One region of the Mycobacterium hiberniae genome, then DNA from elsewhere that is predicted to be linked to it. Evidence: predicted binding sites of a transcription regulator. Region 1 holds the regulator's gene; each other region holds the start of a gene.
What was found. Region 1 encodes LexA, which represses DNA repair genes until DNA is damaged. Its sites were predicted from a motif close to CGAACANNTGTTCG; they were not measured.
Positions count from the first base shown of each region.

Region 2: G6N14_RS05340 (HNH endonuclease signature motif containing protein) is a predicted target of LexA. The motif match lies at 5,378-5,391, and genes of this name have one in related genera.
Region 3: cofD (2-phospho-L-lactate transferase) is a predicted target of LexA. The motif match lies at 6,098-6,111, and genes of this name have one in related genera.
Region 4: G6N14_RS12995 (error-prone DNA polymerase) is a predicted target of LexA. The motif match lies at 3,519-3,532, and genes of this name have one in related genera.

Region 1 is NZ_AP022609.1:2,028,141-2,035,878, reverse strand. It holds gene G6N14_RS09525 (LGFP repeat-containing protein) at 1-1,593, shown strand, start outside; gene G6N14_RS09520 (nuclear transport factor 2 family protein) at 1,594-2,046, opposite strand; gene lexA (transcriptional repressor LexA) at 2,049-2,735, opposite strand; gene G6N14_RS09510 (LysM peptidoglycan-binding domain-containing protein) at 2,950-3,450, shown strand; gene nrdR (transcriptional regulator NrdR) at 3,596-4,060, shown strand; gene G6N14_RS09500 (peroxynitrite isomerase) at 4,096-4,581, shown strand; gene G6N14_RS09495 (proteasome assembly chaperone family protein) at 4,595-5,572, opposite strand; gene G6N14_RS09490 (DUF4192 domain-containing protein) at 5,872-6,927, shown strand; gene G6N14_RS09485 (iron-dependent transcriptional repressor DtxR) at 6,938-7,630, opposite strand.
Region 2 is NZ_AP022609.1:1,142,284-1,150,021, forward strand. It holds gene G6N14_RS05320 (serine/threonine-protein kinase) at 1-83, opposite strand, end outside; gene G6N14_RS05325 (glycoside hydrolase 5 family protein) at 195-1,307, opposite strand; gene G6N14_RS05330 (SDR family oxidoreductase) at 1,455-2,291, shown strand; gene G6N14_RS05335 (class I adenylate-forming enzyme family protein) at 2,331-3,908, shown strand; gene G6N14_RS05340 (HNH endonuclease signature motif containing protein) at 3,946-5,364, opposite strand; gene G6N14_RS05345 (Tex family protein) at 5,577-7,738, shown strand, end outside.
Region 3 is NZ_AP022609.1:2,592,604-2,600,341, reverse strand. It holds gene rfbD (dTDP-4-dehydrorhamnose reductase) at 1-526, shown strand, start outside; gene G6N14_RS12230 (glycosyltransferase family 2 protein) at 537-1,424, shown strand; gene manB (mannose-1-phosphate guanylyltransferase ManB) at 1,421-2,494, shown strand; gene G6N14_RS12220 (Rv1352/Rv1906c domain-containing protein) at 2,585-2,941, shown strand; gene G6N14_RS12215 (NUDIX hydrolase) at 2,952-3,497, opposite strand; gene G6N14_RS12210 (coenzyme F420-0:L-glutamate ligase) at 3,494-4,834, opposite strand; gene cofD (2-phospho-L-lactate transferase) at 4,831-5,832, opposite strand; gene G6N14_RS12200 (WhiB family transcriptional regulator) at 6,182-6,568, shown strand; gene G6N14_RS12195 (metallopeptidase family protein) at 6,591-7,046, opposite strand; gene G6N14_RS12190 (DUF3499 domain-containing protein) at 7,137-7,577, shown strand; gene G6N14_RS12185 (phosphomannomutase/phosphoglucomutase) at 7,636-7,738, shown strand, end outside.
Region 4 is NZ_AP022609.1:2,751,876-2,759,613, forward strand. It holds gene G6N14_RS12990 (nitroreductase family protein) at 1-123, opposite strand, end outside; gene G6N14_RS12995 (error-prone DNA polymerase) at 202-3,504, opposite strand; gene G6N14_RS13000 (MmpS family transport accessory protein) at 3,619-4,050, shown strand; gene G6N14_RS13005 (MMPL/RND family transporter) at 4,047-6,950, shown strand; gene G6N14_RS13010 (universal stress protein) at 6,959-7,738, opposite strand, start outside.

The DNA of each region.
Region 1 (7,738 bases):
GCCATCCTGTCCGGTGCCGACAACCCGGTGATCTTCTGGACGCCCGAGCATGGCGCGCACGTGGTGCGCGGACCTATCAACGCCGGTTGGGACAAGCTGGGCAGCTCTACCGGCGCTCTGGGTGTCCCGGTCGAGGACGAGCGCTACGACGGCGCCGTGGTCACCCAGAAGTTCAGCGCCGGTGCGCTCTCCTTCGACAGCGCGACCCGGACCTTCACCACGGTGCCGCCGGAATTGGCGGCGCAGCTGGCCGACGTGCAGGCCCAGGCGGATCCGGCGGCGGCCATCGACCAGGCGTGGCGCACCGCCGGCGGACCGGCCGGCGCGTTGGGCGCCAAGCAGGGCGGCCAGTACCCGATCGGCGACAACGGCGGCGCCGGCCAGGACTTCGTGCACGGCAAGGTCTACTTCAGCCCCGTCACCGGCGCTAACGCGGTCGCAGGCGACGTGCTGGCCAAGTACGAGTCACTGGGCGGGCCGGCCGGCAGCGATCTCGGTTTCCCGATCACCAGCACGGCCGACGGCGCGGCCGCCGGCAGCAAGTTCAACGCGTTCGCCGCCGACGACGAGCCGGTGATCTTCTTCAGCCCCGAAAAGGGCGCCTTCGTGGTGCGCAGCGCGATGAAGGCGGCGTGGGACAAGCTCGACGGAGCTACCGGCCGGCTCGGTGTCCCGGTGGGCGATCAGACTCTCGAGGGCGATGTGGTGTCGCAGAAGTTCAGCGGCGGGACGATCACCTGGAACCAGGCCACGAGTACCTTCAGCGCCGATCCGGCCGAACTGGCGCAATCGCTGTCCGGCGTGCAGATTCCCGGGATGAACCTGCCGGAGGGCAGTAAGGCCACCACGGGCGTCACCGCCAAGGAGACACGGTGGAATTGGCTGTGGGTGCTGATCCCCGTTGCGGTGCTGGCGGTTCTGGGCGCGCTCGCCGGGGCGGCGATGTGGTGGCAGCGGCGGCGGCCGGCCAACGGGCGTACGGGCACGCCGGTCGCGGTGCCCGCCCCGGCTGCCGATGAGCACGACGACGATGACGAGCAGTGGGCGCACCAAAACCACCGCGAAGACCGCCGTGAGGAGCACCGGGAGTTCGAGGGCACCGTCCGGCTGCCCAGCCGGTACGGGTCGGCGCCGTATCCCTCCGAGCCCGAACTGCCCGTGTCCACCAGTGCCGATGCGCCGTGGCTGCACTACGGCGAGAACGACAGCGAGGCCCACCTCGACGACGATGACGACACCGACACCGCGCCCACCCGAACGGTGACCGACGAGGACCTCGGTTCCGGTCGGCACGCGGTGGGCAACGGTGGCACACCGGCGGATTCGCACAGGTTCGGCGGCGGCGCGGAGCCGCGCAGCTTCGGCCGCGGCACGTCCGGGCGCGGGTTCGGCATTGAGGAGACGGTGCATCCGGTGATGCATCTGCCGCTCGACGACCCGTATCAGCAGCCGAACGGCTACCCGATCAAGGCGAACATCGGCTCGGGGCTTTACTACACCCCGCAGAACGCTCTGTATGACGACACCCTCGCCGAGATCTGGTTCGCCACCGAGGAGGCGGCGCGGCTCAACGGCTTCACGCGGGCCGGCTGATCACCGCATCGGCAGCGGCAGATTCGCCTCTGCCGGCGGGCGGGGCCCGAAGATCCGGCGCTGATCGTGGGCGATGCGAATGTCGTTGATGCTCGACTCGCGTCGGCTCATTCGGCCGTCGGGGGCGAACTCCCACAGCTCGTTGCCGTAGCTGCGCCACCACTGGTCGTCGGCGTCCCGGCATTCGTACTGGTAGCGGACCGCGATCCGGTTGCCCTCCCAGCACCACAGGTCTTTCCGCAGGGCGTAGTCGCGCTCGGCCGCCCACTTGCGTTGCAGGAAGGCCTCGATCTCCGCGCGGCCGGTGAGGAACTCGTCGCGGTTACGCCACACCGAGTCCTCGGTGTACGCCAGCGCCACGCGTGCGGGATCCCTGCTGTTCCAAGCGTCTTCGGCGGCCTGCACCTTGCGTTGTGCGGACGCGGCGTCGAACGGCGGGACGGGCGCGAACACGGTCAGATCTTGCGGATGACGGTCACGACCTTGCCCAGCACCACCGCGTCGTTACCCGGGATCGGGTCGAAGATCGGGTTGTGCGGCATCAGCCAGACCTGGCCGCCGGTGCGCTTGAAGGTCTTGACGGTGGCCTCCCCGTCGATCATGGCCGCGACGATGTCACCGTTGTCGGCGACGTTCTGTTGGCGCACCACAACCCAGTCGCCGTCGCAGATCGCGGCATCGACCATCGACTCGCCGACGACCTTGAGCAAGAACAGCTCTCCTTCGCCCACCAGTTCGCGAGGGAGGGGGAACACGTCCTCGACGGCCTCCTCGGCCAGGATCGGCCCGCCGGCTGCGATCCGGCCCAGGACCGGGACGAACCTGGGTGCGGGCAGCGCGTCCGACCCGGCGAATTCGGTGGTCTGGGCGGCCTCGCCGGCACCGGCCACATCGTCCAGGCCGCGGACGTCGACTGCCCGGGGACGGTTGGGATCACGGCGCAGATAGCCCTTGCGCTCGAGCGTGCGCAGCTGGTGAGCGACCGAGGAGGTGGAGGTCAGCCCGACGGCATCGCCGATCTCGCGGATGCTCGGCGGGTAGCCCCGCTCGTTCACCGAGGCGCGGATGACGCTCAGGATGGTGCGCTGACGGGGGGTCAGCGCCGAGTCCGGCCCCGTGGCGCTTCTGCTGCTGTCGCTCATGGGGGCGAATCTAGTCGCCGAGCTGCGATTAATCAAACATGTGTTCGAGGTGTGTCGCGCGCGCGTTCGAACTTCTGGGCGAGGTTGTCGGAGGTATTCGCTAATGTTTTCGACAACGATTCGATCACATGTTCGGAAATCGAACATACAAGCGATTACTATTCGAACAGTCGAGCGAACAGGGTCGCCGACGCCGAGCGAGGGAGAACCGCACATGATGCTCATCGACACGATCTCCGCGACCGCCGAGCCCACCCGGCGCCAGTCTGCGCGGACGCATCGGGCTCCGCTGACATCAGGTCGTGCCCACCCGGTCTACACCGGCCCGGCGCGTCTGGTCCGGTCCCGCCCGGGTGGCGCGCCGATGCGGCAGCACGGCACCGGGGTGCTGATGTCGCGCGCGCCGCATCGGCCGCAGGCGGCCAAGGCCATCACCCCGGCTACCACGGTGGTGCTCGCGCTGATCGCCGCCGCCATCACGGTGTGGCTCGGGCTGATCGCGCAGTTCGGCGCGGCCGCCGCCGGCGGTGCCTCCGCGGTGCCGGACCGGCTCGGTGTGGTACGAGTCCAGAGCGGGGAGAGTTTGCAGCACCTGGCGGCGCGCGTGGCACCCGACGCGCCGGCCGGGCAGGTCATCGAGCGCATCCGCGAACTCAACGGCCTGGAGACGGTGGCCCTGGACGCCGGCCAGACGCTGATCGCGCCGTTGGGCTGAGGCCCGCGTGCTCATCCGGCGGCCGCTTGCAGCCACTGCCGGACCCCGACGGCCGGCCGCGCAGGTACGCTCGCAAGGGTCTCAACAGCCCGGGGCGCCTCACCTGTCAGAGGGCCCTGGTTCTCGGCACGGCGAAGGAGCGGCGATGCACTGTCCGTTTTGTCGCCATCCAGACTCCCGGGTGGTGGACTCCCGCGAAACCGATGAGGGCCAGGCGATCCGGCGCCGTCGTTCGTGTCCGGAATGCGGTCGCCGGTTCTCCACGGTGGAGACCGCGGTGCTCGCGGTGGTCAAGCGCAGTGGCGTCACCGAGCCGTTCAGCCGGGAGAAGGTCATCAGCGGGGTACGGCGGGCCTGCCAGGGCCGCCAGGTCGATGACGACGCGCTGAACCTGCTGGCTCAGCAGGTCGAGGACGCTGTTCGGGCTGCGGGCTCACCGGAGATCCCCAGCCATGAGGTGGGGTTGGCGATCTTGGGCCCGCTGCGCGAGCTCGACGAGGTGGCCTACCTGCGGTTCGCCTCGGTGTACCGGTCGTTTTCCTCCGCCGCCGACTTCGAGCGGGAGATTCAGTCCCTGCGTGAGCACCGCGAGATGCCCAGTCCCGATTGAGCAGTACCGGCTCCTGGGAGCATTACGCTGGCGGGATGGCACCGCAGTTGCATCCGAACCTTGTGGAGCTGGCACCGCTGTTGGGCACCTGGTCGGGCGAGGGCTTCGGGGTCTATCCGACGATCGCCTCGTTCGACTATCTCGAAGAGGTGGTGTTCTCCCACGGTGGTAAGCCATTCCTGGTCTACGGCCAGAAAACCCGCTCGCCAGTCGACGGCGCGCCTCTGCATGCCGAGACCGGCTATCTGCGCGTGCCGCAGCCCGGCCGGATCGAATGGGTGCTGGCGCACCCGAGTGGCATCACCGAGATCGAGGTCGGCAGCTACGCGGTCACCGGCACCGGCGTGGAGCTACGGCTGTCGGCCACCGCGATCGGGCTGGCGCCGACCGCCAAGGAAGTGACCGCGCTGAGCCGCGTTTACCGGCTCGACGGCGATGAGTTGTCCTACACGCTGGAGATGGGCGCCGTCGGCCAGCCCGCGCAGAACCATCTGACCGCCACCCTTCGCCGCGCCGCGTAACCCGCGGCTCGGCTCACTCGTCGCCGTCGCGATTCTTCTTGGCCTCTTGGGCCAGGAAGCGCTCGAATTCGGCTCCCAGCTCGTCGGCGCTCGGCAGGTCCTCGTCGCGCGACAGTAGCGAACGGTTCTGCTGGGCGGTGACAAACGCGTCGTACTGGCGTTCCAGAGCCGTCACCACCTGGGCGACCTCGGCGCTCGCCTCCACCTGTTGGTCGATCTTGGCCCGGATCTCGGCACCGGCCTCGCGGAGTTCGGTCAGCGGCAACTCCAGCGCGCCGCTCTGGGCCGCCTGCTTGAGCAGCGCCTCAGCTGCGTCGGGGTAGTCGGTCTGCGCGACGTAATGGGGCACGTGAACGGTGAAACCCACGACCTCGTGGCCGTGCTGCGCCATCCGGTACTCCAGCAGGTTGGATGCGCTGCCCGGTACCTGGACCTCGGTGATCCACGGCGTGAATTCGCTGATGAGCTCCCGGTTGTTGGAGTGCGCGGTCAGGGTCACCGGACGGGTGTGCGGCACGGCCATGGGGATGGTGCCCAAGCCGATGGTCCGTCGCACTCCGAGCTGTTCGGCAAGCAGTCGCACGGCTGTGATGAAACGCTCCCATTTCAGGTCGGGCTCCATGCCCGCCAGCAACAGGAACGGGGTGCCCGCGCTGTCACGCAACGCGTGCAGGTTCAGCTCGGGCTCGCTGTAGTGGGTGAAGTGGTCGGATTTGAACGTCATCAGCGGCCGGCGCGACCGGTAGTCGAGCAGGTCATCGATGGCGAACGACGCCACCAGTTCGCTGTCCAGCGTGGCCTTGAGGTGGCGGGCCGCCAATCGGATCGCGTGGCCGGCGTCGGAGAAGCCCTCCAGGGCGTGAATCAGCACCGGTCCCTCGCCGTTGGCCGACACCAGCTGCGGTGCCGGAACTTCCAGCTCGTACATACCGCTCTGCTCGGCCTGGTAGTGCCGGTCCCGGCTGGGACCGTTGTCCGGGTAGTCGGCCATCGTCTTTGCCTCCTCGTTGTGCGGATCGCACTCGCCATTTTCCCCCACCGGGGGGGCGCACCGGAAAACGGTGCACTCTGTGGTGATCAACGTCGCTGTGCAGCGGCGGAATTCCGCGGGGGTCCGGCGTTCGCTCACCGGAGAATGCGCTGGCAGTCGGCCCCACGGCGGCGCGACGCCGCACGGTTGCGCGGCGTCGCCCGAACAGCTGTCCACAGCCGCCGGTTCATCCCCAACGCGGGGTGCGGCGTGGCATGGACGCGCCCGGCGTGACGGAGCTTGTCGTCACCGTTGCAGTCATGACAACAAAGCAACCGGACTTCACGCTGAACCGGCCCGAAGCGCTGATCGCGGCGTTGCCGGCCATCCTCGGCTTCGTGCCGGAGAACTCCCTGGTCCTGGTCATGCTCGAAGGTGGTGAACTGGGCTCGGTGCTGCGGGTCGATCTGACCGACGCGCTCATCGGCACTCTGGGGCGGCTCGCGGAGGTGGCCGCCGCCGCCGCGCCGGCGGAGGCCGTCGCGGTGCTCGTCGACGAGCAGGGAGCCGGCTGCCCGGCCTGCGGCGATCAGCACCGGGAGCTGATCGCCCGGCTGACCGAAGAGCTGTCGCGCCGCGACATCGCGCTGCTCGGAGCGCATGTGGTGGATCGGGTGGCCCGGGGCGGCCGGTGGCATTGCGCCGACGGCTGCGGTGCCGGCGGTCCGGTCGACGACCCGGAGGCGTCGCCGCTGGCCGTCGCCGCAGTGCTGGAGGGCAGGCGACTGTATGCCCGCCGTGCGGACCTTCAAGCGGTGGTCACCCCCGATGACGCGGTGCGCCGTGCCGCGGTGGCCGCGGCGATCGCCGACTGTGCGGCAGAGCGGGCCGCCGGGCGCGGTGCGGCTCTCGTCCGGGCCCGCCGCGACGTCGCGCAGGTGCTGGCTGCCATCGCTGCGCTGGCGGGGGGACAGGAGCCGGGCGAGGCGGAGTTGGCCCGGCTCGGATGTTCGCTGTCCGATGTGCTGGTCCGGGACACCCTGTGCGCCTTGGCGATCGGGGAGCGCGCCGCCGAAGCCGAGCTGCTGTGGTCGACCCTGGCCCGGGCTCTGCCCGAGCCCTGGCGCGCCGAGGCGCTGGTGCTGCTGGCGTTCAGCGCCTACGCGCGTGGGGACGGGCCGCTGGCCGGCGTGTCGCTGGAAGCCGCCCTGCGCAGTGTGCCGGGGCATCGGATGGCAGGCCTACTCGACACCGCCCTGCAATCCGGGCTGCGGCCGGAGCGTATCCGTGGTCTGGCCGACACCGGCTACCGGCTGGGACAGCAGATCGGGGTGCGCCTGCCGCGGCGGCAGGACCCGGATCGGCGGGCCGGTTGAGGACCGGGCGTCAGACCTTCTGGACCTTCACGGCGTGCGCCATCTCGTAGGGGAGGCTCACGTCGGTGTGGCCGGGGATCACGACGGTCACCCCGTCGTCGCCGTCAGTCTGGACGGTCACCCTGGCGTTGGGCACCACACCGGCTTCCTTGAGCCGGGCGATCAGGTCGATATCGCCCTGGACGTGCTCGGTGAGCTGGCGCACCACCACCGCCACCGGGGCGCCGGCCGGCAGTTCGGTCAGCCGGACGAGGTCGGAATCGCCGCCGCCGGACCCGGCGCCGAAACCGAGATCCAGAAGACCGGGGATGGGATTGCCGAACGGCGACGTGGTCGGGTTGTCGAGCACCTGAACCAGGCGCCGCTCGACGTCCTCGCTCATCACATGCTCCCAGCGGCAGGCCTCGGCATGCACCTCTTCCAGCGGCAGGCCGATGACGTCGACGAGCAGGCGTTCGGCCAGCCGGTGCTTGCGCATCACCGAGACGGCCAGGGCGCGGCCCTTCTCGGTGAGTTCGAGATGACGGTCGCCGGCCACCTTCAGCAGGCCGTCGCGTTCCATCCGGGACACCGTCTGACTGACGGTCGGGCCACTTTGTTCCAGGCGCTCGGCTATGCGTGCACGCAATGGGGTGACACCCTCTTCCTCAAGGTCGTAGATCGTCCTGAGGTACATCTCGGTGGTATCAACCAAGTCATTCATTCGGCACCTTCCGTCGCAGCTGAGTCTACTTGGGCAGCCAAGGCCGTGGTGAGCCGCGATGCTCGGCGTTGCGGCGGCAATGCAGGTCCGCAGATGCAGCTCCGGCGG
Region 2 (7,738 bases), 890 kb from region 1:
GTGCTGCCGCGGCCCAGCAGCCGTTTGAGGAGGTAAGGCCCCAAACGTGACCCGGCCCGCGAACCCGACGCGGTCTCGTCCATCACCGACTCCTCACAGAAACCCACGCCCCCGGCCACCGAACTGTGTGCCTGACGGTATCGCCGCCCATGATTTCATCACCGGACCCGGCGACCGTCAGCCGGTGGCGCAGGTCAGCGGCCGGTGAGGTTGCTGATGGTCAGAATCTCCAGATTGCGATAGGCCCGGCCGGTGGGCTGCACCAGATCGTGGAACCAGACCTGCGGTTCTGCGCTGTAGGGACTGTCCCAGGAGTCCCACGGCAGGTAGGTCTGCGTGCGTCCCGCCACGAAGCCCCAGTTGTAGGCGCCCACGTTATGGCGCTTCATGATCGGCAGAATCCCGTCGATGGTGTTGCCACGGGTGCGGGCCAGATACTCCGTGCACATCAGCGGCCGCCCCAGGGGCGCCAGTTCGGCGATGCGGTCACTGAACGTGGCCGGCTTGTCGTAGGAGTGGAACGTGATGACGTCGGAGCTGTTGAGCTGGGTGTTGACGATCGTGCTGCCCTGGCGGGAGCCCTCCCATATTCCACTGGTCAGCGGCTGACGGGCGTCGACCGACCGTGCCCAGCTGAACACCTGCGGCAGGAGGTCACTGATGAGATCGAGCTTGTCCGATCGTTCGACGGCGCTGTATTCGCGGGCCATGTTGTCCGGCTCGTTCCACAGGTCCCAGGCAAGCACGCGTTCGTCGTAGCGGAACTGGCTCATCACGCCGGTGACGTAGTCATAAAGCGTGCGGTAGTAGTTGCGGTCCCCGAGCCGATCCGCGCCGGGACTTTGCACCCAGCGCGAGTTGTGGATGCCGACCCGCGGCGCCGGCTGGGGCCCGGCTTTGGGGTGCGGGTCCCAGCAGGAGTCGAACAGCACGAACATCGGCTTGATGCGATGGCGCGCGGAGACGGCGACGAACTGGCCCAGCCGGTATTGGAAACCCCGCTGGTCGGCGGCCCACAGTTGATCGTGCAGGAACACCCGCACGGTGTTGAAGCCCGCCGAGCGGGCCCAGCCCAGCTCTGCGTCGATCCGCCGCAGATCGAACGTGCCCGGCTGAAACATCTCGAGCTGATTGACCGCGGAGGAGGTGATGTAGTTGGAGCCCACCGGCCAGCCCTGAGCCTGGTACCAGCGATTAACCCGCTCGATCGACCACCGGCCGGGGTCCGCGCCGGCCCGCGGGAGCCGACTTAACGTGGGGCCGGCCGCCAGCAGCAGTGGCAGCCCCAATGCCGTGCGACGCTTCACGCAGTGACCATAACGTCCGCAGAAGTTAGCGGCCGTCCGGACGCACGGAAAGTCGCCGAGCAAATTGGGGGGCCGCGCCGGGGTCGACCGCGGCCCCCTACACTGCTCGGAACTATTCAGTCCGATTCGTGGTGCCGGAGGCCGACTATGTCGCAGTACCTGCAGGGCAAGGTCGTCGTCGTCACCGGTGCGGGCGGCGGATTCGGCAAACTGATCGCCGAGAAGTGCGCCGCCGCCGGGGCCCGCGTGGTCGGGCTGGACATCGGCGCCGAGGCCCTCGCGGAGGTCTTCGACGGCATCCGCCAGGCGGGACTGACCGGCAGCTACCAGGTCGCCGACGTCACCGACATCGAGCAGATGAAGGCCGCGGTGCAGCATGCGGTGCAGACCTTCGGCGCAGTGGACGTCATCGTCAACAACGCCGGGGTGATGCCGCTCGCCTACTTCGCCGACCACGAGAAGGCCTGGCAGCGCTGGCACCGGGCGATCGACATCAACGTCAAGGGCGTGGTGAACGGCATTTCGGCCGTCTACGACCAGATGATCGCCCAGGGCCGCGGCCACGTGGTCAACATCTCGTCGATCTACGGCAACGCCGGTGTGGCGGGCGCCGGCGTCTACAGCGCGACCAAGGCCGCTGTCACCGCGTTGTCCGACTCGCTGCGTATCGAGGCGAAGGGCAAGATCAAGGTCACCACGGTCAAACCGACCGGTGTCATGGGCACCAACCTCGGCCACGGGATGGTCAACGGCTCGGCGATCATGGAAATGGTCGGAGCCCGCCGCGAGAGCTACCAGCAGTCCGTCGCGGCGTACACCACGGGCACCCTGGCGCCCGAGCAGACCGACATCGACTCGGTGCAGTACTGGCTGATCACTCCCGAGGACCTGGCCGAGGCGGTGGTGCACGTCATCGATCAGCCGTGGGGCATCAGCATCAGCGACATCACGGTGCGGGCCAGCGGCGAGGACTATATCTACTGACGGCGGCCAGAGCCGTTGGATCGGAGGCGGCACGCGACGATGTCTACCGGCCCCGCATGGCGCTCTCCGGCCTACACCGCAGCCGAGATCGCCCACTATCACGCCGTGGGGTGGTGGTCGCCGACGACGCTGTCGGACGCGGTGCGCCGCAACGCCCGCCAGTTCCCGGCCCGCAACGCCTATGTGGACTTTTCCGGGTCCGGGTTGAGCTGGCAGGAGTTCGACACCGCGGCGGACGCGCTGGCGGCGCGGCTGGCGGGAGCCGGCGCGCGTCCCGGTGACCGGATCGCGGTCTGGCATGGCGATTCCGCCGCCATCCACGTGTTGTACGTGGCGATCGAGCGCTGCGGCGCGGTGGTGGTCGGCATCGGCGCACGGGCCGGAACCCGGGAGGTGGCCGCAATCCTGGGCGCCTCGCGGGCCCAGCTGCTGATCAGCGACGCGCAGCGGCGTGCCTCGGCGGCCGGCCTCGGCATCGAAACGTTGAGCATCGACGAGCTGAACTCGGTCGCCGGCAGTGCCGCCGGCCCGCAACTGGGTCCCGACGACGTCTTTCTGATCAATTCCACCTCCGGCACCACCGGGTTGCCCAAATGCGTGGTGCACACCCAGAACCGCTGGCATTACTTTCACCAGCTGGCGGTGTCCAACGGGCAACTGCGCCCCGACGACGTCTTCCTGCCCGTCATTCCGACTCCGTTCGGCTTCGGCATCTGGACCAGCCACACCACCCCGATCCGGCTCGGCGCCCAGACGATCCTGCTGGACCGCTTCAGCGTCGCCGCGGCGTTCGCGGCCATCGAGCGCTACCGGGTCACCGTATTGTGCTGTGTCAGCACCCAATTGACCATGATGATGGCCGATCGCCTCAGCGCTGAATTCGACCTGAGCTCGTTGCGGGTGGTGTTCACCGGCGGGGAGGCGTTGCCCCACCGGCCCGCCGCGCGGTTCGAGGAGGTCACCGGAGCCACCATCCTGCAGTTCTACGGGTCCAACGAGACCGGGGTGCTCAGCGCCACCACCCCCGACGATCCGCTGGAGCGGCGGTTGCGCACCGGTGGGCGCATCGTGCCCGAGATGGCGGTCCGGCTTTTCGGCGGCGAGGACGGCAACGCCGACGTGACTGGTACAGGGCGGGGCCAGCCCGCCTGCCGCGGCCCTGCCACCAGTTTGGGCTATCTGGATGGGGTCGATCACGACAAGCTGTTCACCGCCGACGGGTGGATGCGTATGGGCGATGTCTGCGAGATCGACGCCGACGGCTATCTGAGCGTCACCGGCCGGCTTTCCGATTTCATCCTGCGCGGCGGAAAGAACATCAGCGCTGCCCAGGTCGAAGACGCGGTGCTGACGCATCCGGCGATCGCGGTGGCCGCCGCGGTGCCGATGCGAGACGAGGTGTTCGGCGAAAAGGTCTGCGTCTACGTCGAACTCGCCGAGGAGGCACTCGGGGTGACCGGCACGCTGGAACTGGCCGAGCTCGTCGAGCACCTGCTGGCTCTGGGCGTGTCCAAGGAGCTGCTGCCCGAACGCCTGGTCGTCCTCGACGAGCTGCCGCGATCCTCTGGCGGCAAGATCGCCAAGGGACGGCTCCGCGAGATCAGCGGCCAAGCATAGCCGCCGCAACGCCCCACGGAGGTGTTGTCGCGCAGCGCTACCCGGGATCATCACCACGGTCCAGGAGCTCCATCGGGTGGTGCAGGTGGTTGATCCGCGGCTGGCCCGTTCGGTCGGTCCAGGCCAGGCGGCCACGCTCGGTGAGCTGCGTCTGAAGGTCGCCGCGGGTCGCAGCTCCGTGGTCCTGACCGCAGGCGAAGTAGAGCTGGTCGGCGTCGGTACGCCCGCCGTGAGCCCAGTCGTTCGCGTGGTGCACCTCGCAGTGGTAGCCGGGCTCGGAGCAGTTGGGCCGGGTGCAGCCGCGGTCTCGGGCGTGGCAGATGATCCGGTGATCCAGCGTGGCGATGCGCTTGCTGCGGCCCAGATACAACGGCCGTTCCGAGTGGTCGTCGAAGACTGCCAGATAGTGAATCGCATTGGCCGCCATGCGGATCAGATCGCGCATCGGCAGGCGGCCGCCGCCCCCGGTGCGGGCAGGACCGGGCATCGGGAGGCTCGGGTCGGCGATCGCGCGTCCGGCCTGCTCGAGGTCGGCGAGTGTGGTGGTGGCGATGACCGTGAGCGGAACACCGCGGTGGGTGCCCAGGGCACCGGATGCAATGCCGTGGCGCAGGGCGAGTTTGAGGGCGTCGTGGTTTCGTTGGCCGTTGGAGCGCAGGTCCGGACCGGTGGGTGCGTCGGGGCGCTCGGGCGGCTCGGTGGTGTCGGGTCGGCGGTGGCCGGGCCGCACCGCGGCCATTGCCGCCTCGAGGTAGGCGCGGGTCTCGGGGTCGACGCAGCCGGACAGCCGGCTCATGCCGTCGGGGCCCTGGCGGCCCAACACCAGGTTGCGCCGCCGCGCCCGGTCCGCATCGGTGAAGTTGCCGTCGGGGTTGAGGACGTCGGCGATGGCGTGGCCGAGGGCGGTCACAAAGGCGGCGTCCTGTTCGGTCGCGTGGCGCACCAGGGTGCGCTCGGCGGCTGCCCGATCGGCCGGTGCGACGTTCCCGGGCAGCTGGTCGAGGGCGGTGGTGACGGATTTGATGTGGTCGTCGCCGATTCGGCCGTCCTCGACCGCGGCGGCGAGCACGGGGAACTCCGGTGGGGCAGGGGGACCGGTCAGGTTGCGATGCGGCCGGATGCGGGCGGCGACCCGGAACCGGCGCCGCACCTCGGCGCGGGTGATGCGCAGGCGCGACCACAGCAGGTCGGTGAGCTTGGTGTCGGCGGGTATTCGGGGGTCGTCGGGGCCGTCGGGTGGGTCGGCCAGTTCGCCGAACACGCGGAAGGACAGGCCGCGGTTGACCCGATGCTGGGTTTCGAGGTGCTCGGCGATCTCGACGCGGAACGCATTGCCCACGATGTCGGTGTCGGCTGCCCGCAGCCGCGACTGGGCGTCATCGATCAAGGCCAGCTCCGCCCGGATGGCCGCGCGGGCTGCCGCGGCGGGCGGCAGGACCTGATCGGTGTTGGACACCCCTCCAACGTATCGAACATACGTTCGCATGTGTGCTGCGCCTGGCGCGATCTGTGGATGAACCGGCAATTGTGGATAACAGCTGTCGAGCGGGCTCAGGCAGCTGCTCAACAGCCCGCGTGGGGCGGCATCGTAGCCAGCCTGCGCGCGCCCGATAACCATGCCGTGCCGCACCCGGAACCTGTCCGCGGCGTTCGGTAGGGTCCGTCGGCGTGACAGCGAACGTAACCCTGAAACCGGTAAACGCCCGTCTCGCCGAGGAACTCGCGGTGGCCGAACGACAGGTCGCGGCCGCTGTGGCGCTGCTCGACGAGGGGGCCACGGTGCCGTTCATCGCGCGCTACCGAAAAGAGGCCACCGGCAGCCTCGACGACGGTCAGCTGCGCACCCTCGAAGAACGGCTGCGCTACCTGCGGGAGCTCGACGACCGCCGCGCCGCCGTGCTGTCCTCGATCGAGGAGCAGGGCAAGCTCACCGACGAGCTCAAAGCCGCGCTGCTGTCGGCCGAGACCAAGGCTCGGGTCGAAGACATCTACCTGCCCTACAAGCCCAAGCGCCGCACCAAGGCGCAGATCGCGCGTGAGGCAGGCCTGGAGCCGCTTGCCGACCGGCTGCTCGCCGACCCCACGCTGGACCCCCAGCAGGTTGCCTCGGAGTACACCGGCGAGGAGGTCGCCGACGCCGCGGCAGCACTGGAGGGCGCCCGCGCGATCCTGGTCGAGCGGGCCGCCGAGGACGCCGAGCTGGTGGGCGCGGTGCGGGAGAAGTTCTGGTCGGCGGGCTCGCTGCGAACCATGCCGCGCTCGGAGGATGCTGCGAAAAGTCCCTCGGCGCAGAAGTTTCGGGACTACTTCGAGTTCAGTGAAGCGCTGGAGACCATGCCGTCGCACCGGGTGCTGGCGGTGTTGCGCGGCGAGAAGGAGGACGCCCTGGCGCTGGCCTTCGACGGCGGCGACAACGAGTTCTACCACGCCATGATCGCCCGGTCGCTCGGCGTGGACATGGGCGCAGCCGGGCCGGCCACGCCCTGGCTGGCCGACACGGTGCGGTGGGCGTGGGACACCCGGCTGGCTTTCTCCGCGGCGGTCGATGCCCGGATGCGGCTGCGCCAACGTGCCGAGCAGGACGCGGTGGCGGTGTTCGCCAAGAACCTCAAGGACCTGCTGCTGGCGGCGCCGGCGGGCAACCGCACCACGCTGGGACTCGACCCGGGCTTTCGCACCGGGGTGAAGGTCGCCGTCGTCGACGGCACCGGCAAGGTCGTCGACACCTGCGCGATCTTCCCGCACCAGCCGCAGAAGCAGTGGGATCAGGCCAAGGCGGTGCTGGCCGCGCTGGTCGCCCGCCACGGCGTGGACCTGATTGCCGTCGGCAACGGCACCGCGTCACGCGAGACCGACGCCCTGGCCGCCGAACTGATCGCCGACCTCACCAGCGCCGGCGCCCCCACACCGGTCAAAGCGATGGTCAGCGAGGCCGGGGCGTCGGTGTACTCGGCGTCGGCGTATGCCGCACACGAACTTCCCGATCTGGACGTCACGCTGCGCGGCGCGGTGTCGATCGCGCGGCGCCTGCAGGATCCGCTGGCCGAGCTGGTCAAGATCGAGCCGAAGTCCATCGGTGTCGGCCAGTACCAGCACGACGTGACGCCGGGCATCTTGGCGCGCAGCCTCCACGCCGTGGTCGAAGATGCGGTGAACGCCGTGGGTGTCGACCTCAACACCGCCTCGGCACCGCTGTTGGCCAAGGTGTCGGGGGTGTCGGAATCGCTGGCCGAAGCCATCGTGGGGCACCGCGACCAGAACGGGCCGTTCCGCAGCCGGGCCGCCCTACTCGACGTGCCACGCCTGGGACCCAAGGCCTTCGAACAGTGCGCCGGGTTCCTGCGCATCCGCGACGGTGATGACCCGCTGGACTCCTCCGGCGTGCATCCCGAGGCCTACCCGGTGGTGCGGCGCATCCTGGACCGCTCCGGGGTCTCGCTGGCCGAGATCATCGGCGACGAGCGACTCCTGCGGTCGCTGCAGCCCGGCGATTTCGCCGACGACCGGTTCGGGGTGCCGACCGTCACCGACATCCTGGCCGAACTGGAGAAGCCGGGACGCGATCCGCGGCCGGCGTTCTCCACGGCGACGTTCGCCGCAGGCGTCGAGAAGGTGGCCGACCTCAAGGTGGGCATGATCCTGGAGGGCGTGGTGACCAATGTCGCCGCGTTCGGAGCATTCGTCGACGTCGGTGTGCACCAGGACGGCCTGGTGCACGTCTCGGCCATGGCGGACCGCTTCGTCTCCGATCCGCACGAGGTGGTCCGTTCCGGGCAGGTGGTGAAGGTCAAAGTCGTCGACGTCGATGTCGAACGGCAGCGCATCGGGCT
Region 3 (7,738 bases), 560 kb from region 1:
CGCGCCGCGCCCGTACGAGCCGGGCGACCCGACCCGGCCGCTGTCGGTCTACGGGCGGACCAAACTGGCCGGTGAGAACGCGGTGCTCGCGGCATCCGCTGATGCGCTGGTGGTGCGCACCGCCTGGGTCTACACCGGCGCCGCGGGCGGCTCGGACTTCGTCGCGGTGATGCGGGACCGGGCGTCGAGCGGTGCGCGCGTGGAGGTGGTCGACGACCAGACCGGGTCCCCGACCTACGTCGGGGACCTCGTCGAGGCGCTGCTGTCCCTAGCCGCCTCGCCGCCGAGCGCGCGGGTGCTGCATGCCGCCAACGCCGGGGCTGCGAGTCGCTACGAACAGGCCCGTGCGGTGTACGCCGCGGTCGGCGCCGATCCGGACCTGGTGCGTCCGGTCGGCAGCGCGGCTCTTCCCCGTCCGGCGGCCCGGCCCGCCTACTCCGCGCTGTCGGGGGCTGAGTCGGCGCAGGCCGGCCTGCCGCCGCTGCGCCGGTGGCGCGATGCATTGTCCGCCGCCTTGGCCAGATAACCTCTACGCCGTGAGTGAGGCGCTACCGGTGGTGACGGTGACGTATTCGCCGGGCTGGCATCTTGACCGCTTCCTGGCGTCGTTGTCGTTGGCGACCGAGCGTCCGGTACGGGTTGTGATGGCCGACAACGGATCCACCGACGGCGCTCCCGAGGAAGCCGCGCAGCGGTACCCGAACGCGGAGTTGCTGCATACCGGGGCCAACCTGGGTTACGGGGGAGCGGTCAACGCCGCCGTGGCACTGCTGGACGCCGAGGGTGGCGAGCGCAGCGAATTTCTCATCGTGGCCAACCCGGACGTGCAGTGGGGGCCGGGCAGCATCGAGGCGCTGTTGGAGGCGGCAGCCCGGTGGCCGCAGGCGGCGACGCTGGGCCCGCTGATCCGCGAGCCGGACGGCTCGGTATACCCCTCGGCGCGGCACCTGCCCAGCCTGATCCGCGGCGGCATGCACGCCGTGGTCGGTCCGCTGTGGCCCGGCAACCCCTGGACCCGCGCCTACCGGCAGGAGCTCCTGGAACCCAGCGAGAGGCCGGTCGGCTGGCTGTCCGGGGCCTGCCTGCTGGTGCGCCGCGCCGCGTTCGAGGCGGTCGGCGGCTTCGACGAACGCTATTTCCTCTACATGGAGGACGTCGACCTGGGCGACCGGCTGGCCAAGGCCGGCTGGCTCAACGTCTACGTCCCGTCCGCCGAGGTGCTGCACCAGAAGGGCCACGCCACCGGCAAGGACCCCGCGCGCAATCTGGCCGCGCACCACCGCAGCACCTACACCTACCTGGCCGACCGGCACACTGGCTGGTGGCGGGCCCCGCTGCGCTGGAGCATGCGGGGCGCACTGGCGGTGCGCTCACACCTGGCGGTGCGCAATGCCCGCCGCACCATGACGAAGGGACTTCCGTGACACTGAGCCAAGTCGACGCGGTCGTCCTGGTCGGGGGTAAGGGCACCCGGCTTCGGCCGCTCACCCTCTCGGCACCCAAGCCGATGCTGCCCACCGCGGGCGTGCCGTTTCTGACTCATCTCCTGTCGCGAATCGCCGCCGCCGGGATCGAGCATGTGATCCTGAGCACGTCCTACAAGCCGGAGGTGTTCTCCGAGGAGTTCGGCGACGGCGCCACACTGGGCCTGCAGATCGACTACGTGACCGAGGAGGAGCCGCTGGGCACCGGCGGTGGAATCGCCAACGTCGCGTCCAAGCTTCGCCATGACACCGCAATGGTGTTCAACGGCGACGTGCTGTCGGGGGCGGAGCTGACCGATTTGCACGACTACCACCGCGAGCAGGAGGCCGACGCCACCCTGCATCTGGTGCGGGTCGGCGATCCGCGCGCCTTCGGCTGCGTACCCACCAGCGACGGGCGGGTCACGGCATTCCTGGAGAAGACCGAAGATCCGCCGACCGACCAGATCAACGCCGGTTGCTACGTGATGTCGCGGGAGGTCATCGACCGTATCCCGCAGGGGCGCCCCGTCTCGGTGGAGCGCGAGGTGTTTCCCGCGCTGCTGTCCGACGGCGTGAAGGTCTGCGGCTACGTCGACACCAGCTACTGGCGCGACATGGGCACACCCGAGGACTTTGTGCGCGGGTCGGCCGATTTGGTGCGCGGCATCGCGTCCTCACCGGCGCTGGGCGGCCGGCGCGGCGAGGCGCTGGTGCACGACGGCGCATCGGTGGCCCCGGGAGCGGTGCTGATCGGTGGTACCGCGGTGGGCCGGGGCGCCGAGATCGGCCCGGGTGCGCGGCTCGACGGCGCGGTGATCTTCGACGGCGTGAAGGTCGAGGCGGGCAGCGTGATCGAACGCTCGATCATCGGGTTCGGCGCCCGGATCGGGCCCAGGGCGCTGATCCGCGACGGGGTGATCGGTGACGGCGCCGACATCGGGGCGCGTTGCGAGCTGCTGCGCGGGGCGCGGGTGTGGCCCGGGGTGTCGATCCCGGACTGCGGAATCCGTTACTCCAGCGACGTCTGAGCCGGTTTTCCCGCTGACTCTGCGCTCACCGCGCACCCTTCTCGGACTTTTCCTTCGTACCCGCAGTGTCAACGGTGGATAGTCATAGCCATGTTCACCAGGGTCCTCATCACCTGCCTCGCCGCAGTCGCCATGGCGACGCCGGCCGCCGCAGATCCGCTCGACCCGATTCCGGGTAACGGGGTCTTTCAGGTCGGCACCGATATCGAGCCCGGCCTCTACCGCACCGGCGGCTCCGGGTCGGCCTTCGGTGTGTGGATCAACAACGTGCCGACGCCGGAGTCGATGTGTTCGTGGTTCACCTACAGCACTCCCGATGCTGCCAAGGACCATGTGGTCGCCGCGAACACGTCTGTCGGGCCGATGTATGCGAGCATTCCGGCCACGGTCAAGGCCTTCGAGTCGCAGAACTGCCAGCCCTGGACGCGGGTGACCGACTCCCCGTGAGCCGCCGGGCTCAGGCGCGATGGGTCGCGACGGCCCGCCGCACCAGGTATGCCAAGGCGTCGTCGGCATCCGGTGGCAGCGCCGCCACCGGCCACCAGCGCAGTGCCAGTGACTCGTCGCTGATCCCGATCTGGGCGTCTGCCGGCGCGTGCGCCACGAACTGCAGATCCAGATGCCGGGTCGGTACGCCCAGCGAGCACGTCACGGGATGCACGTGCACCGCCGCCAACCGCGGATCCAGCCGCAGGCCGACGATCCCGGATTCCTCGGTGGCCTCGCGCAGGGCGGCCGTGGTGATGTCGTCGTCGGACTCCTCGCAGTGCCCACCCAGCTGCAGCCAACGGCCCACCCGCGGGTGCAGCGTCAGCAGGGTGTTCTCGCCGGTGTGGTCTACCACCAGCGCGGACGCGGTGATGTGGCCGGCAGCGCATTCGCGCCGGCACGCATCGGGGCGGGCGGCCAGAAACGCCAGCACCGCATGCCGCAGAGCGTCCTGCGCGGAATCGGGTGCGGCCCAGGAGCTCAGGGTCGCGACGGCGGATTCGTGCAGCGTCATCGACGCACCAGTAGGTCCTCGACGGCGGCCGGGGAGCGGGGCGCAAGCGGCTCGGTCGGGTATCCGATGGCTATGGCGCCCAGGGGTTCCCAGGTGGACGGCAGATCCAGTTGGGCGCGGACCAGATCCGGGGTGAAGATGGTGGAACCGATCCAGCAGCTGCCGACGCCGCGTACCGCCAGTGCCACCAGCAGGCCTTGGACGGCGGCGCCCACGGCGACCGTGAACATGGTGTGCTCAGCTGCGGTGCGGTGTTCATCGGGATAGTGGTGGGCGCCGTCGGGCACCATCATCGGAATGATGACTTCGGGTGCCTGGTAGAGGATTTGGCCGCGCGCCACGCGCGCCTCGACGGCTTCGGGAGCTTTTCCATCGGCCGTCAGATCGGCTCGCCAGCGCTGCGCCATGGCGTCCAGCAGGCGCGTGCGCAAGCCGGGTGTCTGCAGCCAGACGAACCGCACCGGGCGGGTGTGATGTGGCGCGGGGGCCGTCAGCGCCTCGGCGATGGCGTCGGTGATCAGTTGCGCCGGAATGGATTCGGTAGTGAATGTGCGCACCGATCGGCGCAGCAACTGCGCCTGGGTTCGTCCCACTTCGATGGCCTCGGCGGTGCCCAGCCAGAACAGGTCATCGGAACCGGAACGCACCAGGGCCGCCGCGGTGGAGCCGTTGTCGGGACTGGAAAACCCGCGCACAACGGCCACCGGCACATCGGTGAGCTTGCCCTTGACCAGGTCGGCGGCGGCGGCGAGTTCGTCGGCGACCGCGACTTCGGTGACCACCAGCTCGTTGCCGTGCCGGTCGACGGCACCGGCGTAGCCGTTGAGCACGGTCACACCGGATGCCCCGATCGCGACGTCGATCTGTCCGTTGCGCCAGGCCCGGCCCATGGTGTCGGTGATCAGCACCGCCACCGCGACGCCGAGCCGCTCGGCCAGTCCCGCTCGCAACGCCGCGGCGCTGGCATCGGGATCCACCGGCAGCAGCGCCAGTTCGTCGGAGCCCACATTCGAGCCGTCCACGCCGGCGGCGGCCTGCACCAGGCCGATGCGATTCTCGGTGATCCAGGTGCGGCCCTTGCGGGCCAGCACTCGCACCGCCTCGGCCTCGACCAGCTGGCGGCGCAGCGCGTCGCGTGCTTCGGCGTCGTGCGGTGCCGGGACTATCCGGCCTTCGCACTTGGACACCACCTTGCTGGTGACGACGACGATGTCGCCGTCGGCCAGCCACGGGGCGGCGGCGGCCAGGGCGGCAGCCAGATCGTCACCCGGCCGGAATTCGCCCAGACCGGTGACCGGCAGAATCTCGACTGTGGCGGCGCTGCCGTGCTCGCTCATCGCACGCCCGCCAGGTCCATTCCGGTGCGCACCATCTCGGCGGTCGCCGCCGGGTCGGTCATCAACAGGGGAGCGGCGCGAACAGTCATACCGGGGATGTCGGCGTCGTCGGACTCGCCCTCGTGCACCAGCCAGTAGTCCAGAATCCCGGTCGAGCTGCGTGCGCCGTAGTGTTCGCCGACCGCCCGCGAGGTGGACTCCAGGCCGATCACGCTCAAGCAGGTATCGGCCATGCCGCGTAAGGGTTTTCCGCTGATGATCGGGGAGTAGCCGACGATCGGCGCCGCGGTGGAGCGCAGCGCCGAGCGGACGCCCGGTACGGCCAGGATGGCGCCGATGCTCACCACCGGATTGGACGGGGCCACCAGCACGATGTCGGCGCCGGTGATGGCCTCGACGGCTTCCGGTGTGGCGGCAGCCTTCTCTGCGCCCACGAAGCCGAACCCGTGGGTGGGAACCTGGGCGCGGTAGCGCACCCACCACTCCTGGAAGTGGATCGCCCGCTGGGCGCCGTCGGCGGGATCGGTGACGACGACGTGGGTTTCGCAGCTGTCATTGGTGACCGGCAGCAAGTGTGCGCCCGGTTGCCAGCGCTCACACAGCGCCGACGTCACAGCTGTGAGCGGATAACCGGCCCGCAGGGCCTGGGTGCGGACGAGATGGGTGGCCAGGTCCCGGTCGCCGAGACTGAACCAGTCGGGCTGCATTCCGTAACGCGCCAACTCCTCCATGGCGTGCCAGGTTTCGTCCCGGTGCCCCCAGCCGCGGTCGGGGTCCACGCCGCCGCCGAGGGTGTACATGCAGGTGTCCAGGTCGGGGCAGATGCGCACCCCGTGCATCCAGGCGTCGTCGCCGACGTTGACGACCGCGGTCAACTCGTGCGCAACGGTCCCGTTGTCGGCTGAGGATCCGGCGAATTGGCCCAAACCCAGCAGTTTCTGGACGCCGAGCAGGAAACGGGCGCCGCCGACCCCCCCGACCAGAACGGTGACCTTCACAGCGCACGACAGTACCGTTGGCGGGCAGGCGCCCGCCGCGGCGGACTGCCATCGCACGGCTTCGGCGGGCCCGCGGTAAGACACGCCGAGGGCCCCGTGTGGGGTAGATGACAAGGACTCGCCGGTCTCGGACACGTGGGAAATCGATCACGAGATGGTAAGGAATTTGGCCGAGCGGCTTGACCCCGCTGATCAACCCGTGTCTAATCACACTAGTGTCATTTTCCCGGTTGGCCAGCCGATTTCGGTGTCGCAGACCGAGATTCGATCACATGTTCGAATGACATGGTGAATATCTCGATATTCGGCCGACATAAGCAGGATCGCGCTACAGGTGAGGAGGCGGAGCATGTCCTATGAGCACCTTTGGGGCGTGATGGGGGTGGCGTCGCACGCCAGTGCCGAGATGGCTTTGCCGACCGGGCTCGACGCGATGCCCAGCCGGCCCCATCTGAGTCTGGTTCCCGAGCCTGAGGCCTACGACGAGTTCGACCCGTTCGACCCCGAAACGGCCACCAACGAGCAGTGGCAGGACCGTGCCCTGTGCTCGCAGACCGACCCCGAGGCGTTCTTCCCGGAGAAGGGCGGCTCGACTCGGGAGGCCAAGAAGATCTGCCAGCGGTGCGCGGTTCGCAGCGAGTGCCTGGAGTACGCCCTGGCGCACGATGAGCGGTTCGGCATCTGGGGTGGGCTGTCCGAGCGGGAGCGCCGGCGCCTCAAGCGCGGCATCATCTGAGCCCCAGCGGCGCAAGCGCGGGTCAGTCGTCGATCGTCGGGTCGATGACCGAGGGTTCAACATCCAAATAGGTGGCGACAAGCGCCACCAGAATCTCGTGCAGTAAATCGCCGAGTTCGGTCCTGTCGTTTGCCCGTTGCTCGATTGGCCTGCGGAACAACAGAACTCGAGCGCGCGTCGAGTTTCCGCGAACATCCACCCCGGCGGGGATCAAACGGGCCAGCGGCACCGGTCCGTCGGCGACGACTTCGGGCGGCCACTGCACGCTGTCGGGATCTTTGGGCGCTATCCGCGGGATCTCGTCGACTGCGACATCCAGTGTGCTCAACCGTTGCTTCCAGCGCTGCTCGATCGGCTCGTAGGCCTCCAGCACCGCCATGTCGAACCGCTCCGCCCGGGTGCGCCAGCCCGGCACGGTCGGCGGCAGCAGCGGCCCGCGGGGCTCGCGGCCGCGGCGTCGGCGGCGCGTGGCGATCACGCAGACGATGGTAACGGTTGTGCATAGGCTGCCGGGCCCTTGCGCGTGTCCGGCGCCGCGGCGGCGGGCGGCCACGATAGCCTCACGGGCGTGAACGTTCCCCGCCGTTGCTGCCGGCCAGGGTGTCCGCACTATGCGGTGGCGACGCTGACGTTCGTCTACTCGGACTCCACCGCCGTGGTCGGCCCACTGGCGACTGCCGCCGAGCCACATTCCTGGGACCTGTGCTTCAGCCACGCAGGCCGGATCACGGCGCCGCGCGGCTGGGAACTGGTCCGCCACCCCGGCCCCTGGGTCTCTCCCGAAGAGGACGACCTGATCGCGCTCGCCGAGGCGGTGCGGGAGCGCGAGTCCGGGCGCTCTGCCCCCGCCAGCGGCTGGTACCCCCACAGCAATCCGGGCGACTCCCCGACACGGGGAGCGTCCAACCCGGAGCCCGGGGGCGGCGTGCTGGCACCGCCGGGCCCGCCCGGCAAGACCAACGGCCGTCGCCGCGGCCACCTGCGCGTGTTGCCAGACCCGTCGGACTGATCGAAGGTTCCGGGCTAGGCTTGAGTGTCAAGAGTCCACTTCGTCAGGAGCCCTGTCCATGTCTCGGCCCGCTGCGGCTGTCCACCGTGTGATCAAGGCGTACGACGTACGTGGCCTGGTCGGTTCGGAGATCGATGAAACCCTCGTCACCGAGGTCGGGT
Region 4 (7,738 bases), 720 kb from region 1:
CTGCAGGGCGATCTCCAGGCACTCCATCAGCACGTCGCGGGGAACCGGCTTGTCGAGATCGAGGCGCTTGCGGACCGATCGCGTGGTGGTCAGGACTTCGTCTGCGGACAAGTTCAGGTTCATGGGTGGAGGTTACCGTCGGGCTTGCTGCGGCGGTCCAGCTTCGGCTCTCCTGCGTCGAACCTCGCTGACCGCCGGGGGCTACCGAAAATCCCGGGACCGCGAACGCACGGCCAGTTCCAGGGCGCCCAGCCGATCGGCCAGCACGGTGACCGCCCCGCTGGCGTTCTGCACCCGTCCGCGGATCAGCAGCGCCGTCGCGGTCTGGGCCAGTCGTCGATACCGCGCCCACACCCCCGGTGTGCACAGCACATTGACCATCCCGGTCTCGTCCTCGAGGTTGATGAACGTGACCCCGCGGGCGGTCCCCGGCCGTTGCCGGTGGGTCACCGCTCCGGCCACCAGCACCCGGGTACCGTCCGCGACGGCACTCAGGCCACCGGCCGCAATCACCCCGAGTGCGTCGAGATCGGCGCGCAGGAACTGGGTCGGGAAGCTGTCACAGGAGATCCCGGTGGCCCATACGTCGGCGGCGGACAGCTCGATCTCGCTCATGCCGGGCAGGGCCGGGGTGTGCGTCGCGACACCCACTCCGGGCAGCCGGTCGGGACGCTGCCCCGCCGCCGACCCGGCCGCCCACAGCGCCTCCCGGCGTGACACCCCGAACCCGGCAAACGCCCCAGCGGTCGCCAGCGCCTCGACCTGTGGCACCGAAAGCTGCACCCGTGCAGTGAGATCCAGCATCGACGCGAACGGCCCGTGGACCTCACGGTCGGCCACCAACCGCTCGGCGAGATCGGTACCGATGCCCCGCACAGCGCCCAGCCCCAGCCGGACCTGCGTTCCGGCCTCGGCCAGGGTGGCGTGCGCCAGGCTGGCGTTGACATCCGGGCGGTGCACCACCACGCCGTGCCGGCGGGCGTCGGCGACCAGCGACTGCGGCGAATAGAAACCCATCGGCTGGGCCCGCAGCAGCGCGGCGCAGAACGCCGCCGGGTAGTGCAGCTTGAACCAGGCTGAGTAGAACACCAGCGATGCGAAGCTCATCGCGTGACTCTCCGGAAATCCGTAGTTGGCGAAGGCTTCCAGCTTCTCGTAGATCCGGTCGGCCACCTCGCCGGTGATGCTGTGGCACTGAGCCATGCCGTCGTAGAACCGGTCGCGCAACCGGCGCATCCGCTCTGGTGATCGTTTGGAGCCCATGGCCCGGCGCAGCTGGTCGGCCTCGCCCGCGGTGAACCCGGCGCAGTCGACCGCCAGCGTCATCAGCTGTTCCTGAAACAGTGGAATTCCCAGGGTTTTGTGCAGAGCTCTCGCCATACACGGATGCTCATAGGTCACCGGGTCGATACCGTTGCGGCGACGGATGTAGGGATGCACCGATCCGCCTTGGATCGGCCCGGGGCGAATCAGCGCCACCTCCACCACCAGGTCGTAGAACACCCGGGGGCGCAGCCGTGGCAGGGTGGCCATCTGCGCGCGCGACTCGACCTGGAACACCCCGACGGTGTCGGCGCGCGCCAGCATCTCATACACCGCCGGCTCGGACAGATCGATCGCGGCCAGATCCACCTCGACGCCGCAATGCTGTGCCACCAGGTCGATCGCATAGTGCAATGCCGACAGCATTCCCAGGCCAAGTAGGTCGAACTTCACCAAACCGATTGCCGCGCAGTCATCTTTATCCCACTGCAGCACGCTTCGCCCGGCCATCCGGGCCCACTCCACCGGGCACACGTCGGCAATCGGGCGATCACAGATCACCATGCCTCCGGAGTGGATGCCCAGGTGCCGCGGCAGATCGGCGACCTGGTCGGCCAGCTCGATCACCTGTTCGGGGATGCCCTGAAGATCGGAGTCCTCCCGGCCAGGTCGGCCCCATCGGCTCAGCTGCTTACTCCAGGCGTCCTGCTGCCCCGGCGAATAACCCAGTGCGCGGGCCATGTCCCGCACGGCACTGCGCCCCCGGTAGGTGATGACGTTGGCCACCTGAGCGGCGTGGTCACGCCCGTATTTGTCGTAGACGTACTGGATCACCTTTTCGCGCTCGTCGGACTCGATGTCGATGTCGATGTCGGGCGGACCGTCACGGGCCGGGGACAAAAAGCGCTCGAACAGCAGCCCGTTGGCCACCGGATCGACCGCGGTGATGCCCAGGGCGTAACAGACCGCGGAGTTGGCCGCCGATCCCCTGCCCTGACACAGGATTCCGCTGCGCCGACAGAACTGGGTGATGTCGTGTACCACCAGGAAGTATCCCGGAAATCCCAATTGGGCAATGACTTCCAGCTCGCGTTCGATCTGGGCATAAGCAGCCGGCGCGCGCCCGGGCGGGCCGTAGCGCCCGGCGGCGCCGTCCAGGGTGAGCTGCCGCAGCCAGCTGTCCTCGGTGTGCGGGCCCGGTACGGCAAACGGCGGCAGCCGCGGGGCGATCAGCGTCAGCGGAAAGGCGCACTGTTCGCCGAGTTCGGCTGCCGCCGGCACCGCCGCCGGATGCGCCGCGAACAATCGGGCCATCTCCGCGCCGGAGCGCAGGTGCGAGCCGCCCAGCGGAGCCAGCCGGCCGGCGGCGGCGTCCAGCGACTGGCGCGCCCGCACCGCGCCCAGCGCCATCGCCAGCCGGCCCCGCTCCGGCCGGGCGAAATGCGCGCCGGTGGTGGCCACCAGGCCCACCCCGAACCTGGGCGCCAGGCCGGCCAGCGCGGCGTTGCGCTCGTCGTCGCACGGTTCCCCATGCCGGGTCAGCTCCACGCGGACCCGCGCCGCGCCGAACCTGTCCACCAGGTCGGCCAGCGCACCCGCGGCCGCATCCGGGCCGCCGGTGGCCAGCGCATGACGGACGTGCCCTTTACGGCATCCGGTCAGAATCTGCCAATGCCCGCCTGCCGCCTCGGTCAGCGCGTCCAGATCGAAACGCGGCCTGCCCTTTTCGCCGGCCAGATGGGCGGCGGCGATCTGCCGCGACAACCGCCGGTAACCCTCCGGACCGCGGGCCAGCACCAGCAGGTGCGGGCCGGGTGGATCCGGGTGGTCGGTACGGGCCTTGGAAGAAGCGGCGCCAAAGGTGGGCTCCAGCGACAACTCGGCACCGAACACCGTGCCTATTTCCAGGCCCGCGGCCTGCAGCTCGGCGGCCGCCTCGGCAAACCGCACCACCCCGTACAGGCCGTTGTGGTCGGTCAACGCGATCGCCCGCAGACCCAGCCGGGCGGCCTCGGTGACCAGCTCCTGCGGGGTGCTGGCGCCGTCGAGAAAGCTGTATGCCGAATGCGCGTGCAACTCGGCATAGGGCACCGTGGGCCCCGCCCGCCGGAGGCGCCCGACCTGCGGGTCTGACGTACCGAGATGCGCTGACACACCACCCGTATCACCGGTGTGACGAGGCTTACCATCGAGCACCCGCTCCATTTCCGCCCAGCTCGGCGGCCCACTGCTCCAGCCCACACCGCTCAGGATATCGAACATACGTGCGAAATCGGGCCCGCCGGGTGTGAAAAAGAACTTTGATGCACTAATCTGTGTCAGATTCCGGCACGATGGGAAAGGGCCACTGCATTCATGTTCAGCGCCGTCAGACGCGCGTGGTTACCCCTGCTCATCGTCGCCGTTCTCGCGGTAGGGGGGTTCACTGTGCAGCGAGTCCGGGGCTTCTTCGGAGCCGACGACAGCGGTAGTGCAACCGTGCCGTTCGAGGACACCAAGCCGTTCCATCCCAAGGTTGTGGTCTACGACATCTTCAGCCCGGACGGGACCTACGCCGACATCAACTACCTCGACCTCGACGCCACGCCGCAGCGGCTCGACGGCGCCGCCCTGCCGTGGTCACTGACCCTGTCGACCACCAACCCCGCGGTGAGTCCCACCATCGTCGCCCAAGGTGACGGCACCACCATCGGCTGCCGCGTCACCATCGACGGGGAACTCAAGGAAGAACGCGTTTCCAGCAGCCCCGTCAGTGCCCAGACCTTCTGCATTGTGAAATCCGCATGAGCGACAACACCGGCTCCGAAACCCCGACCGACGCGCTGCCCGCCGCCCAACCGCCCAAGCGCGGCGGAATTCCGGCGTGGATCCGCCGGCTGGCGGTGCCCATCATCCTGATCTGGGTGGCAATCACCGTGCTGGTGAACGTCATCGTGCCGCAGCTCGACGAAGTCGGGAAGATGCGCGCGGTGTCGATGGCCCCCAAAGACGCTCCGTCGATGATCGCGATGATGCGCATCGGCAAGGTGTTCGACGAGTTCAAGTCGGACAGCTCGGGCATGGTGGTCATCGAAGGCGATGAGCCGCTCGGCGACGACGCACACAAGTACTACGACCAGTTGGTCGCCAAGATGGAGGCCGACCCCGTCCATATCGAGCACGTCCAGGACTTCTGGAGTGACCCGCTCACCGCGGCGGGGTCGCAGAGCCCGGACGGCAAAGCCGCCTACGTTCAGGTGTATCTGGCCGGCAACATGGGCGAGACCCTGGCCAACGAGTCGGTCGAGGCCGTCCAGCAGATCATCGCCGAGACCCCGGCACCCGAAGGCGTGCACGCCTACGTCACCGGCGGGGCCGCCCTCAACGCCGATCAGCACATCGCCGGCGACAAGAGCCTCAAGCTCATCACCGCGCTGACCTTCGTGGTGATCATCACGATGCTGCTGAGCATCTACCGCTCGGTCGGCACCGTGCTGTTAGTGCTGGGCATGGTGATCTTCTCGCTGAGCGCTGCCCGCGGCATCGTGGCCGTGTTGGCGTACTACAACATCATCGGCCTGTCCACGTTCGCGGTGAACCTGCTGGTGACACTGGCCATCGCCGCCTCCACGGACTATGCGATCTTCCTGCTCGGCCGCTATCAAGAGGCCCGAGCCCTCGGCGAGGACAAGGAATCGGCCTTCCACACCATGTATCACGGCACCGCGCACGTGATCCTGGGCTCGGGGCTGACCATCGCCGGGGCGACCTTCTGCCTGCACTTCACCCGACTGCCTTACTTCCAATCGCTGGGCGTTCCCCTGGCGATCGGCATGATGGTGGTGGTCCTCGCGGCGCTCACCTTCGGCTCCGCGGTGGTCGCGGTCGCCGGCCGCTTCGGCATGCTCGAACCCAAGCGGGCCATGCGGATCCGCACCTGGCGGCGGATCGGCGCACTGATCGTGCGCTGGCCGGGACCGGTGCTGGCCGCCACCACGGGGGTCTGCCTGGTCGGCCTGCTCACACTGCCGGGGTACCAGACGAACTACAACGACCGCCAGTACCTGCCGGACTACGTGCCGGCGAACATCGGCTACGCCGCCGCCGACCGGCACTTCTCCCAGGCCCGGATGAGTCCGGAGCTGCTGATGATCGAGACCGACCACGACCTGCGCAACCCGGCCGACTTTCTGGTGATCAACCGGATCGCCAAGCGGGTGTTCGAGGTGCCGGGCATCGGCCGGGTGCAGACCATCACCCGACCGCTGGGCACCCCGATCGAACACACCACCATCCCGTTCGCGATCAGCATGCAGGGCACCACTCAGCAGCTGAACATGAAGTACCAGCTCGACAGCATGAAGAACCTGCTCAAGATGGGCGACGACATGCAGGTCTCGATCGACAGCATGAAGCAGATGCTCGAGGTCACCCGCGAAATGTCGGCGACCACGCACAGCATGGACCTCAAGATGCACACCATGCTCGATGACATCCAGAAGATGCGCGACTCGATCGCCGACTTCGACGACATGTGGCGCCCGATGCGCAGCTACTTCTACTGGGAGCCGCACTGCTTCGACATCCCGATCTGCTGGTCCATCCGGTCGATCTTCGACGTGATGGACGGTCTCGACCAGATGACCGAGGATTTCGAAAAGGTGCTGCCCGACATCGACAACCTCGACCGGCTGATGCCGCGAATGCTCGAGATCATGCCGCCGATGATCGAAACGATGTCGAACATGCGCACCACCCAGCTGAAGATGCAGTCCACCATGGAGGGTCTGCAGCTTCAGATGGAGAAGATGTTGGAAGGCCAGAACGCCATGGGTAAGGCGTTCGACGAGTCCAAGAACGACGACTCGTTCTATCTGCCCCCGGAGGCGTTCGACAATCCCGACTTCAAGCGCGGCATGAAGATGTTCCTGTCCCCCGACGGGCATTCGGTGCGCTTCATCATCTCCCATGAGGGCGACCCGATGTCCGAGGAGGGCATCTCCCACGTCGCGCCGATCAAACACGCCGTGCACGAGGCCCTCAAGGGCACCCCGCTGGAGGGCTCGAAGGTCTACCTCGGCGGCACCGCAGCCATGTTCAAGGACATGAAGGACGGGTCGTCCTACGACCTGATCATCGCCGGCATCGCCTCGCTGTGCCTGATCTTCATCATCATGCTGCTGATCACCCGCGCGGTGGTGGCCTCGGCGGTGATCGTGGGCACGGTGTTGCTGTCGCTGGGCACCTCGTTCGGGCTCTCGGTGCTGATCTGGCAGCACATCATCGGCCTGCACCTGCACTGGATGGTGCTGGCGATGTCGGTGATCATCCTGCTGGCGGTGGGTTCGGACTACAACCTGCTGTTGGTCTCCCGAATGAAGGAAGAGCTGCACGGCGGTCTGAAGACGGGCATCATCCGCGCGATGGGCGGCAGTGGCTCCGTCGTCACCTCGGCGGGCCTGGTGTTCGCGTTCACGATGATGTCGATGATCGTCTCCGACCTGAAGGTGATCGGCCAGGTGGGGTCCACCATCGGGCTCGGTCTGCTCATCGACACCCTGGTGATCCGGTCGTTCATGACGCCATCGATCGCCGCGCTGTTGGGCCGCTGGTTCTGGTGGCCGCAGCGGGTGCCGTTGCGGCCGTCACCGACGGCGCAGCAGGTCGCGGCGCTGCGAACCGAGACCAAACCCGTCTCGGTGAGCTGACCGGTCGCTCAGGCCGGCCGCACGACAATGACCGGGGCGTGCGCCGACTGCACCACCTCCTGGCTGACCGAGCCCAGCAGCATGCCGGTGAAGCCGCCACGGCCGTGGCTGCCCACCACCACCAGCTGAGCCGCCCGCGACTGGTCGATCAGCTGGTCGGCGGGCCGGTCGTCGACCACCACGCGACGCACGGTGACGTCGGGGTAGCGCTCCCGCCAGCCGGCCAGCCGCTCAGCCAGAGCCAATTCGCTCTCCGACGCCAGCACGGCGGTGTCGAGGCCGGGAAAGTCCATCAGCCCGGTGTCGTGCCAGGCATACACCGCGATCAGTTCCACCCCGCGCAGCGATGCCTCTTCGAACGCCAGCGCCGTTGCGGCCTCCGACACCGGCGAGCCGTCGATGCCGACGACCACCGGAGCGGTGTCGGAGCGCTGATGGTCTTCGTGGATGACCGCGACCGCGCAGTCTGCGTGCCGCACCAGTGACGAGCTGACCGAGCCGAGCAGCAGGCGACGCATCCGCCCGTACCCGCGGGACCCGACCACCAGGCGGGCGGCCTCGCGGCTCATGTCGACCAGCATCGGGACGGTGGAACCCACCACGATCTCCGCGGAGACGTGCGTCGCCCCGGCCGCCGCGGCGATCTCGGCGGCCTCACGCAGGTGGCGTTCGCCCTGCTCACGCTGCCATTCGGTGTAGCCGGACGGCATCGGTGTCTCGGGGAACGTCATCACCACCGGGGAGGCCAGCACGTGCACCAGGGTCAGGGGCAGGTTGTGCAGCGCGGC